Regions from separate parts of the Dietzia sp. oral taxon 368 genome, predicted to be linked through region 2. Evidence: riboswitches for the same ligand, from Rfam matches in the RefSeq annotation. Region 2 holds a riboswitch; the other holds the start of a gene.
What was found. Region 2 has a riboswitch for cobalamin ahead of C3V38_RS05695 (cobyric acid synthase). Riboswitches for the same ligand answer to the same signal wherever they lie in the genome.
Positions count from the first base shown of each region.

Region 1: it holds a riboswitch for cobalamin, as region 2 does, so the genes downstream of both, C3V38_RS13555 (ABC transporter substrate-binding protein) here and C3V38_RS05695 (cobyric acid synthase) in region 2, are expected to answer to the same signal.

Region 1 covers NZ_CP027238.1:2,890,702-2,895,117, reverse strand. The annotation lists gene C3V38_RS13565 (amidase) at 1-695, shown strand, start outside; gene C3V38_RS13560 (XRE family transcriptional regulator) at 1,272-1,547, shown strand; cobalamin riboswitch at 1,641-1,795, shown strand; gene C3V38_RS13555 (ABC transporter substrate-binding protein) at 1,891-2,937, shown strand; gene C3V38_RS13550 (iron ABC transporter permease) at 2,949-4,016, shown strand; gene C3V38_RS13545 (ABC transporter ATP-binding protein) at 4,013-4,416, shown strand, end outside.
Region 2 covers NZ_CP027238.1:1,190,407-1,194,822, forward strand. The annotation lists gene C3V38_RS05690 (cobalt-precorrin-6A reductase) at 79-828, opposite strand; gene C3V38_RS05695 (cobyric acid synthase) at 825-2,384, opposite strand; cobalamin riboswitch at 2,435-2,565, opposite strand; gene C3V38_RS05700 (MFS transporter) at 2,669-4,117, opposite strand; gene C3V38_RS05705 (dihydrofolate reductase family protein) at 4,368-4,416, opposite strand, start outside.

The sequences.
Region 1 (4,416 bases), 1.7 Mb from region 2:
AGGCGCTCGCGTCGGTCGAGTCCGCGGGCCGTGCGCTCGAGGGGCTCGGTCATCACGTCGAGTTTCTCGAGTCGCAGCCCGTCGACGACCTCGCACTGGCCCGCGACTTCCTCACGAGCTGGTTCGCGTACCTCGCGTGGACGGTGGAGAGCACCCGGCAGCGGACGGGATGCCGCGACCGGGACTTCGAGACGGACACCCGGATCGTCGCCGCGCTGGGCAGGTCGCAGAGCAGCGTGGACTACCTCACCGCAGTGATGCGTCGCGACGACTACGTGCGCGAGTTGACCGCCTTCTTCTCGGGCTACGACCTGCTCATGACGCCCGGCCTCGCGGATCTACCACCGCTCATCGGCGCCCTCGACACCCCGCCGTGGGCCGTCCGGGGAGCGGAGGCGCTGCTGACGACCCGGACCGCGCCGCTACTGCGTCATTCCCGGTTCGCGGAGTCGATCATCGACGACAACCTGAGCTGGGTCCCGTACACGCAACTGGCCAACCTCACCGGGCGGCCGGCGATGTCGCTTCCACTGCACTGGACGCCGGAGGGCCTGCCGATGGGGGTCCAGTTCGTCGCGCCCCTCGGCGGGGAGAGCCGGCTCCTGCGGCTCGCCGGACAGCTCGAGCAGGCCCTGCCATGGGCCGATCGCCAGCCGACGATAGACGGCGCCGACACCGCCGCGTCGACGAGGTGATGCCCCGAACCGGGGCGGGCGCGACCGGCGGGCCCTCGTGGGGCAGCCGAGACTCGTCCCGACCGCGACCTCGGACCTCCCCGCCTTTCGTCACCCGTGACGTTTCGACTGCATCGTCGAGCACGCACACGGCCGGCACACCGGGACCGAGGATGGCGACGCCGTCCCGGACCGGGCACGGTGCCCAAGTCGCAGCCGGGCGGGCGACGCGAGACACTGTCGGCGCACCAGCCGGGTGGCACAACGGCACGGGGCGCGAGCGCGCCGTGGCGCGGTCCGGAGCCGACGGGTCGGCGGCGTGGGAAGGTCCGGACATACCAGCAGTGTCTCCGACAACAGGTCCGAGGCGGACGAGGGCGGGCACAGTCACGTCGACGCCGCCGGTCGAGAACGGCGGGACAACGCGAGCCCCGAGGATCACGACCTGCGGCCACGTCACGTCGCGCGCCGTCGGCCCCTTCTGGTCCGACCGCCGGATCCACCAAGTGCCGATAATCTACATTATGTAAAGTTTCACTTGTCGGATACGTTAATTCATACTTGACGACCCCTCGGCGCAGGCGGACACTCGGGCCCATGCATACCCCTCGCCTGGTCGAACTCATCGACGCCCACAAGCGTGCCTATGGCGTCAGTGAGTCCGAGCTGGCCCGCCGAATCGGGATCACCCGCCAGAATCTGCACCTGTGGCGCACCCACGGACTGCGCGGCCTGCCGGCCCGGACCACGCTCGACGGCATGGCTGCCGAACTGCGTCTCCCGTATGTCCGGGTGCTCGAGGCAGCCCTACGCGATGCCGGCTACCTCGACGACACCGACCACGTTGCCACTACCGAGTCGCCCCTCTTCTAGGGCATGTCGCTTCACCGGCCTGCGGCCTCAGGGGTGAGGAAATGCTCAGGTATGCTCCCCGTTAGTCGGTTCGGTGCCGCCTGTCCCTGCGCTACTTCTGCGCTCGGAGCCGGGCGATATCGACGCAAGAGGGAATCCGGTGGGAGTCCGGAACTGTCCCGCAACGGTAAGAGAATCCAATGGCGTGGTCACAACATCCCCGCCACCAGTTCTCGAGTCCGACACCTGCCGGCGCAGGGGCGCACCCCGCGCTCCTGCACTCACGGCCGAGGAGCCCTCACACATGAATATCAAGACCCGTCGACCACGGCTGTCCCGTGACAGAGTGGTCACTCTTTTGGCAATGCTCGGCTTGGTGGTCACGACCGCTTGTTCGGCACCTGAGCAGCCCTCCGAAGAGACGCCGGCTCAGTCCATCACGGTTGTCGACGACGCCGGACGGACCGTGGAGTTCGACGGCCCGATCGAGTCGGCTGTGGTGGCTAACCGCTACAACAGCGAGCTGATCCGGGCGATGGGCGACATCGACAAGGTGATCGCCGTCGACGCCAACACCGCCCAGGATCGCGTCTATTGGGGTCAGTTCGATCCGGATAACGTCATCGGCAAGGGCCAGAGCGAACTGAACGTCGAGAAGATCATCGAGCTCGATCCCGAGGTGCTGATCCTGCCGCGCAACGGCAAGGTCGACGAGTACGCGGCCGCGCTGGAACCGGTCGGCATCAAGGTCCTCACCGTCACCGGGTGGGACAACGGCGATTTCGCCTCGCAGCTTGAGATCCTCGGTAGCGCCTTTGACAATGAGGCCGGAGCCGAGAAGGTCACTGAGTTCTTCGAGTCGACCAAGGTCGACATCGCCGACCGCGTGGGCGGAGTCGAACCGAAGAAGACCGTGTACTGGGAGTACGGCGATCCCTATACCACCGCCATTCCCGAGACGTCCAACGACGGGTGGCACCAGATGATCGTGGCCGCGGGTGGGGTCAACATGTTCGGCGACCCCACCCTGGAGGGCGACACGGTCGATCCCGAGCAGATCCTGGCCACTGCCCCGGATCTGATCCTCAAGACGACTTCGGGTGGGGCGCTGAAGAACACCGGCGTCTACACGCCCCCGGCCGACGGTGAGTTCGCCTCGATCGGGCAGGAGATGATCGCGCGTCCCGGGTGGCCGGAGCTCACCGCCGTGCAGGAGGGCAACGTCCACATGATCACCGGATTTGCGGGCGGCGGACTCGGCAAGATTGTCGGAGCGGCCTACCTGGCAAAGTGGCTCTACCCGGAGCAGATGGCGGGCTTCGACCCGGACGACGTCTTCTCCCGGTGGCTGGAGCTCCAGGGTATGGAGCTGCCAGAGGGTCACGTCTACACCGTCCCGGCCACCCGGTGATCTGACAATCCGTGGCGAGTCAAACTACTCGTGATGACCGCCGGACGATCCTGGGAACCCGCCGCACACGGCGACTGATCCTGGTGGCCGCGGCGGCGATCATGCTGGCGCTGGCCTGGGCGGGCGTGGTCAACGGCGTGACCGACATCAGCTCGGTCAGGTTGCTGGCCACGCTCGTACCCGAAGGTGACCGGTGGGCCACCCCGTTGACGTGGAACGAGTGGGTCGCGGTGGTGCAGCTCCGCCTGCCGCGGATCGCCATGGCCGTCGTGGCCGGGATCGGGCTCGCGGTGGCCGGCGCGGGCATGCAGATCATCACCGGCAACCCCATGGCCAGCCCCTTCACCACCGGGATCTCCAACGCCGCGGCCTTCGGCGCCTCCGTCGCGATTCTCACGGGTCTGTCAATCGTCGGGTCCCGCACCCTGGGCACGATGGTCGCCGCGTTCATCGGCGCGGTCCTGTGCTCGCTGCTCGTCTTCTCAATCGCCTCGGTCACGCGGATGGGTCCCACCGCGATCATCCTGGCCGGGATCGCCCTGAGCTATCTGTTCTCGGCCCTGGCGGCGGGACTGCAGTACGTCGCGGACGAGCAGCAGTTGTCGTCGATCATCCACTGGACATTCGGGGACCTCGGCCGGGCGACCTGGTCACAGATCGCGATCGCCGCCGTCGTCGTCGTCCTCGCCTGTCTGCACGCCCGCGCCAACACAGGCAACTACCAACGGTTCGCCGCGGGCGACGATGTGGCGCGGGCCCTGGGCGTCTCCGTCACGCGGCTGCGCCTGGAGACCGGGTTGTCGATCACCTTGGTCGCGGCCACCGTGATCAGCGTGACCGGGGTCATCGGGTTCATCGGCCTCGTGGCTCCACACATCGCGTCCATGCTCGTCGGGGCCGATGAACGCTACCGCCTACCGCTGACCGCGATCACCGGGGCGAGCATTATCCTGGCGGCGGACCTGGTGGGCAGACTGGCCCTGAGCCCGATCATCATCCCGGTGGGGATCGTGGTGTCGCTCATCGGGGTGCCGGTGTTCCTGTGGTTGATCCTGCGCGAGGGCAGGTGGTCGCGGTGACCGATGCGAAGTCCGCGACTGGTCTGAAGGTGCGTGGTCTGTCGGCCGCACACCGCCGCCGCGGCGAGGCCGTGATCGCCGGAATCGACGTGGACGTGGCCCCCGGTGAGATGGTGGGCATCCTCGGTCCGAATGGCTGCGGCAAGTCCACCCTGCTCAAGTCCGTGTGCGGCGTGCTCACCCCCCGCTCGGGCACGATCGTGGCCGACGGAACCGACATGGTGAAGGTTCGCCCGCGCCGACGCGCGCAAATCCTGGGTTACGTCCCCCAGCACGACGATGGGGTGGGCCGAGCCCTCACCGTGGCCGAGTCGATGAGTCTCGCACTGGATCGGCGGCGCCTCAGCGAGGAAGCCACGCTCGACATCGTCCTGGGCATCGCCGAGCGACTCGGCCTCGG
Region 2 (4,416 bases):
ACTGCCACGACGCGAAACTCTGGTGTAGCTACTGCGATGAACCGGCCGGATTTTCGCAGTAGCTACACCAAAGTTCGTCTAGGAAAGTGAGGGAAAGGCGCGCGCCCAGTCCGCGGCGGCCGCGGCGTCGCCGACCATCTGCACTCCGGGCGCGGGGCCGGGTCGGCGCACCACCACGACCGGCACGCCGAGCTCGTCGGCCACAGCCATCTTCGACCAGGTGTGGTCGCCGCCCGAGTCCTTGGTGACCAGCACGTCCACGCCGTGCTCGGCGAAGAGATCGCGCTCGGCGTCGACAGAGTAGGGGCCCCGGCTCAGCAGCAGCTGCCACGGCTCGGGCAGCGCCACCTCGGGCGGGTCCACCACCCTGACCAGCGCCTGATGCTCGGCGAGGGGGCTCACGAACCTGTCCAGCGACTGCCGCCCGATCGTGAGGAACGGCCGACGGCCCAGTCGGGAGGTGGTCGCCGCGGCCTCGTCGTGATCGCCCACCCAGTGCCAGCGGTCGGCCCCCGGAGCGGCAGCCCAGCCGGGTCGCTCGAGGCGCAGCAGCGGAACCCGCGCGGCCGCGCACGCGGCGGCGGCGTTGGACGAGATGCCCGCGGCGAACGGGTGGGTGGCGTCGACGACCGCTGTCACGCCGGCCTCGATCAGGTATTGCTGCAGTCCGTCGACGCCGCCGAACCCGCCGATCCGCACCTCGCCCACCGGCAGTCGAGGCCGCGCCACCCGCCCCGCGAGCGATGACATCACCGGCACCCCGCGCTCGACCAGCAGGGCGGCGAGCTCGCGGGCCTCGGCGGTGCCGCCCAGGATGAGCACGCTCACCGGTCCGCCCCCGGCGGCAGGATCGGCAGCGGCGGCGGGCCCGAGCGCGCCAACTCCAGCAGCGCGTCCAGGTCGAGGTGCTCCTCGGCGAGGTCGCCCAGCAGGTCGAGGCGGCGCTCCCGCGCGGCCGCGAAGCTCACGTCCGAGCGCTCGCGGGTCCGCCCCAGCCCTGCCGCGACCTCGCCCAGGAAGGCGCCCCGGAAACCGTCCGACTCGAGACTCCCGTGCCACATCGTGCCGAACACCCGCCCCCGCCGGGCTCCGCCGGGGAACACCTCGTCGTCGTCGCCCGTCTCTCCCCCGCCGCCGACGCTCACCCGGCCGTGATGGATCTCGTACCCGCTCACCGGCTGCCCCAGCGCGGTCCCGGTCGGCAGGCGCAGCACCTTCTCCGCGCCGAAGCGGGTGGTCACGTCGAGCAGCCCGAGGCCGGTCGTGCGCGCGCCGGGAGAGCCCTCGATGCCGGCGGGGTCGGCGATCTCGCCGCCGAGCATCTGGAGGCCGCCGCAGATCCCCAGCACCGCGCCGCCCCGCTCGACATGTGTAGTGACCGCGCGGTCGAGGCCCCGCGCGCGGAGCCAGGCGAGGTCGTCGAGGGTCGCCCTGGTTCCGGGGACGACGACGAGGTCGGCGCCCGCGAGGTCGCGGGGCTCCGTGACATAGGCGACCTCGACGTCGGCTTCCAGGCCGAGCGCGTCGACGTCGGTGAAGTTGCTGATGCGTGGCAGACGGATCACGGCCACGCGCAGGGCCGCCGTGGCGTCGGCGGCGCGGGGGCTAACCGCGAGGGCGTCCTCGGAGTCCAGCCACAGATCGGGGTGCCAGGGCAGGACCCCGTGGACCGGGCGGCCGGTGAGCGCGGTGAGCTGGTCCAGTCCGGGCGCGAGGAGCGTGGGGTCGCCGCGGAACTTGTTGATGACGAACCCCGCGACCAGCCGCTGGTCGGCAGGCTCGAGCAGCGCGACCGTCCCGAACAGCGCCGCGAAGACGCCGCCGCGGTCGATGTCGCCCACCACCACCACGGGCATGTCGGCGTGGCGGGCCAGGCCCATGTTGACGTAGTCGCTCGAGCGCAGGTTGATCTCGGCCGGGCTGCCGGCGCCCTCGCAAATGAGGAGGTCGTAGCGGGAGGCGAGATCGTCATAGGCCGCGAACGCCGCCTGCGCCAGGTGTGCGCGTCCGTGGACGAAGTCCCGCGAGGACACCGTGCCGGACGGCTGGCCCATCACCACCACGTGGCTGCGCCGGTCGCCGCCCGGCTTGAGCAGCACCGGGTTCATGGCGGGCTCGGGATCGGCACGCGCGGCGAGGGCCTGGATCCACTGGGCGCGGCCGATCTCGGCGGTGGCGTCGGGGCCACCGACGACCATCGAGTTGTTGGACATGTTCTGAGCCTTGAACGGCGCCACCCTCAGGCCGCGGCGGGCGAACGCCCGACAGAGCGCGGTGGTGACGATGCTCTTGCCGGCATCGGACGTCGTCCCGGCGACGAGTAGGGAGGCCGCCGGGGCGTGCGGGGCGACCCGCTCCCCGCGCGGAGGGCGCGAGATATTCATGTGCTGGGGGCTCCTCGGCCGGCATGCGCCGACCACGGACGCGGGCGGCGGTCGGCAGGTATCGGGCTCGACCTCGCCCGCGGGGGCGCCGCGGCGCCGAGGGGCGAAAAGGTCACACCGTTGCGGGACAGCCCCGGACTCTCACCGGGTTCCCTGGACCAACGCACAGAATGCTACCGACAGACGCCAGGGCCCGCCTCCCGGGCTGGGAGGCGGGCCCTGTCAGCGGCGCGCGGCGCGGGGTGCGCTGCGGCGTGGTGGCGCGCGGTGCGTTGCGGCGCGCGTCAGACGGACGGGCCCCCGGAGCGGGCGGTCCGGCCGATCTCGGCGTCCTCGGTGTACATCGAGGCCTTGCTGGTCTCCGGCGCGAGGATCAGCGAGATGATCGTCAGCACGGACAGGCCCACGAGGTAGTAGCCGACGTAGGCGACCGAGTAGTTCTGCACGAGCCACACCGCGACGAACGGGGTGAGCGCCGCGCCGAGGATCGCGGAGAAGTTGTACGCCACGCCCGAGCCCGTGTAGCGGGTGTTGGTGGGGAACAGCTCCGGCAGGACCGCCGACATCGGGCCGAAGGTCAGGCCCATGAGCATCATGCCCACGCTGAGGAACAGCAGCATGCGGGTCACGTCGAGGTCGTCGCCGGTGCCCATGGCCTCGGGCTCGAGCCACCAGCCGAAGCTCAGGCCGAAGACGATGATCGCGGCCGTGACGCCGATGAGCATCCGACGGCGTCCGAGCACGTCGGCCAGCCAGCCGGCGATCGGGACGAACGCCGCGAACAGCAGGATCGCGATGACCTGGATGATGAGGAACGACTGGTAGCCGTAGCCGAGCCCGCCGGTCTCCTCGCTACCGATCGCGAACGACAGGATCCACGTGGTCATGAGGTAGAATAGGCCGTAGGTGGCCAGCATGATGAACGTGCCGAGAATGATCTCCCACCAGTTGCGGCGGAACACCTCGGACACCGGGGTCTTGACGCGCTCGTTGTTGGCGACCGCGCGGGCGAAGACCGGCGTCTCCTCGATGCGCAGCCGCACGTACAGGCCCACGCCGACCATGACGATCGACAGCAGGAACGGCAGGCGCCAGCCCCACACGAGGAACGGCTCGTCGAGGTCGGCGGCGGTGGAGTCGTACGCGAACCAGACGGTCAGCAGCAGGAAGATGCCGTTGGCCAGGATGAAGCCGAACGGTGCGCCGAGCTGCGGCCACATCGCGGCGAACCCGCGCTTCCCGGGCTGCGCGGTCTCCGACGCCAGCAGCGCGGCGCCCGACCACTCCCCGCCCAGGCCGATGCCCTGGAAGAAGCGCAGGATCGTCAGCATCGCCGGGGCCCACAGGCCGATCTGGTGGATGGTCGGCAACAGTCCGATGAGGAACGTCGCGATACCCATCGTGAGCAGCGCGCCGACCAGGGTGACCTTGCGGCCGAGGCGGTCGCCGTAGTGCCCGAAGACGATGGACCCGAGCGGGCGGGCGATGAACGCCGTGCCGAACGTGGCCATCGACGCCAGCAGCGCGGTGCTCGCGTCGCCGCCGGCGAAGAACAGCAGCGGGAAGACCGACACCGCGGCGGTGGCGAAGATGTAGAAGTCGTAGAACTCGATCGTGGTACCGATGAGCGAGGCGAGGATGATCCGGTGACGGGGCACCGGCTCGGCCGAGATCGTCTCGGCGACCGCGGCCGTGCTCCCGTGGGGATCGGTGTTCCCGTCCGGCGTTGCCATGTTCCTCCTAGGTCCGGGTAGCGGGGTGGCTACCGACGACCGCGACAAGGCTAGGCGGCGCGGTGATCTCGGTCACCCCGCCCAGCGGTGGATGTGCACGTGGCACAGTGTGGATCGTCATTTTTCTCGCCCGCTGGGCACCGTGTCCAATCCCGGACACGCCGTCGGGTGTACGGGCGGGGGTGTGACGACGACGACCTGGCAACAGCGCACGGCCTGCGCTACACCGCCCACGCGCTCTGTTGCGGGTTCACCGGCTCCGGTAGTGCAGGAGCACCGTCCCGCCTCCGAAGACGCGC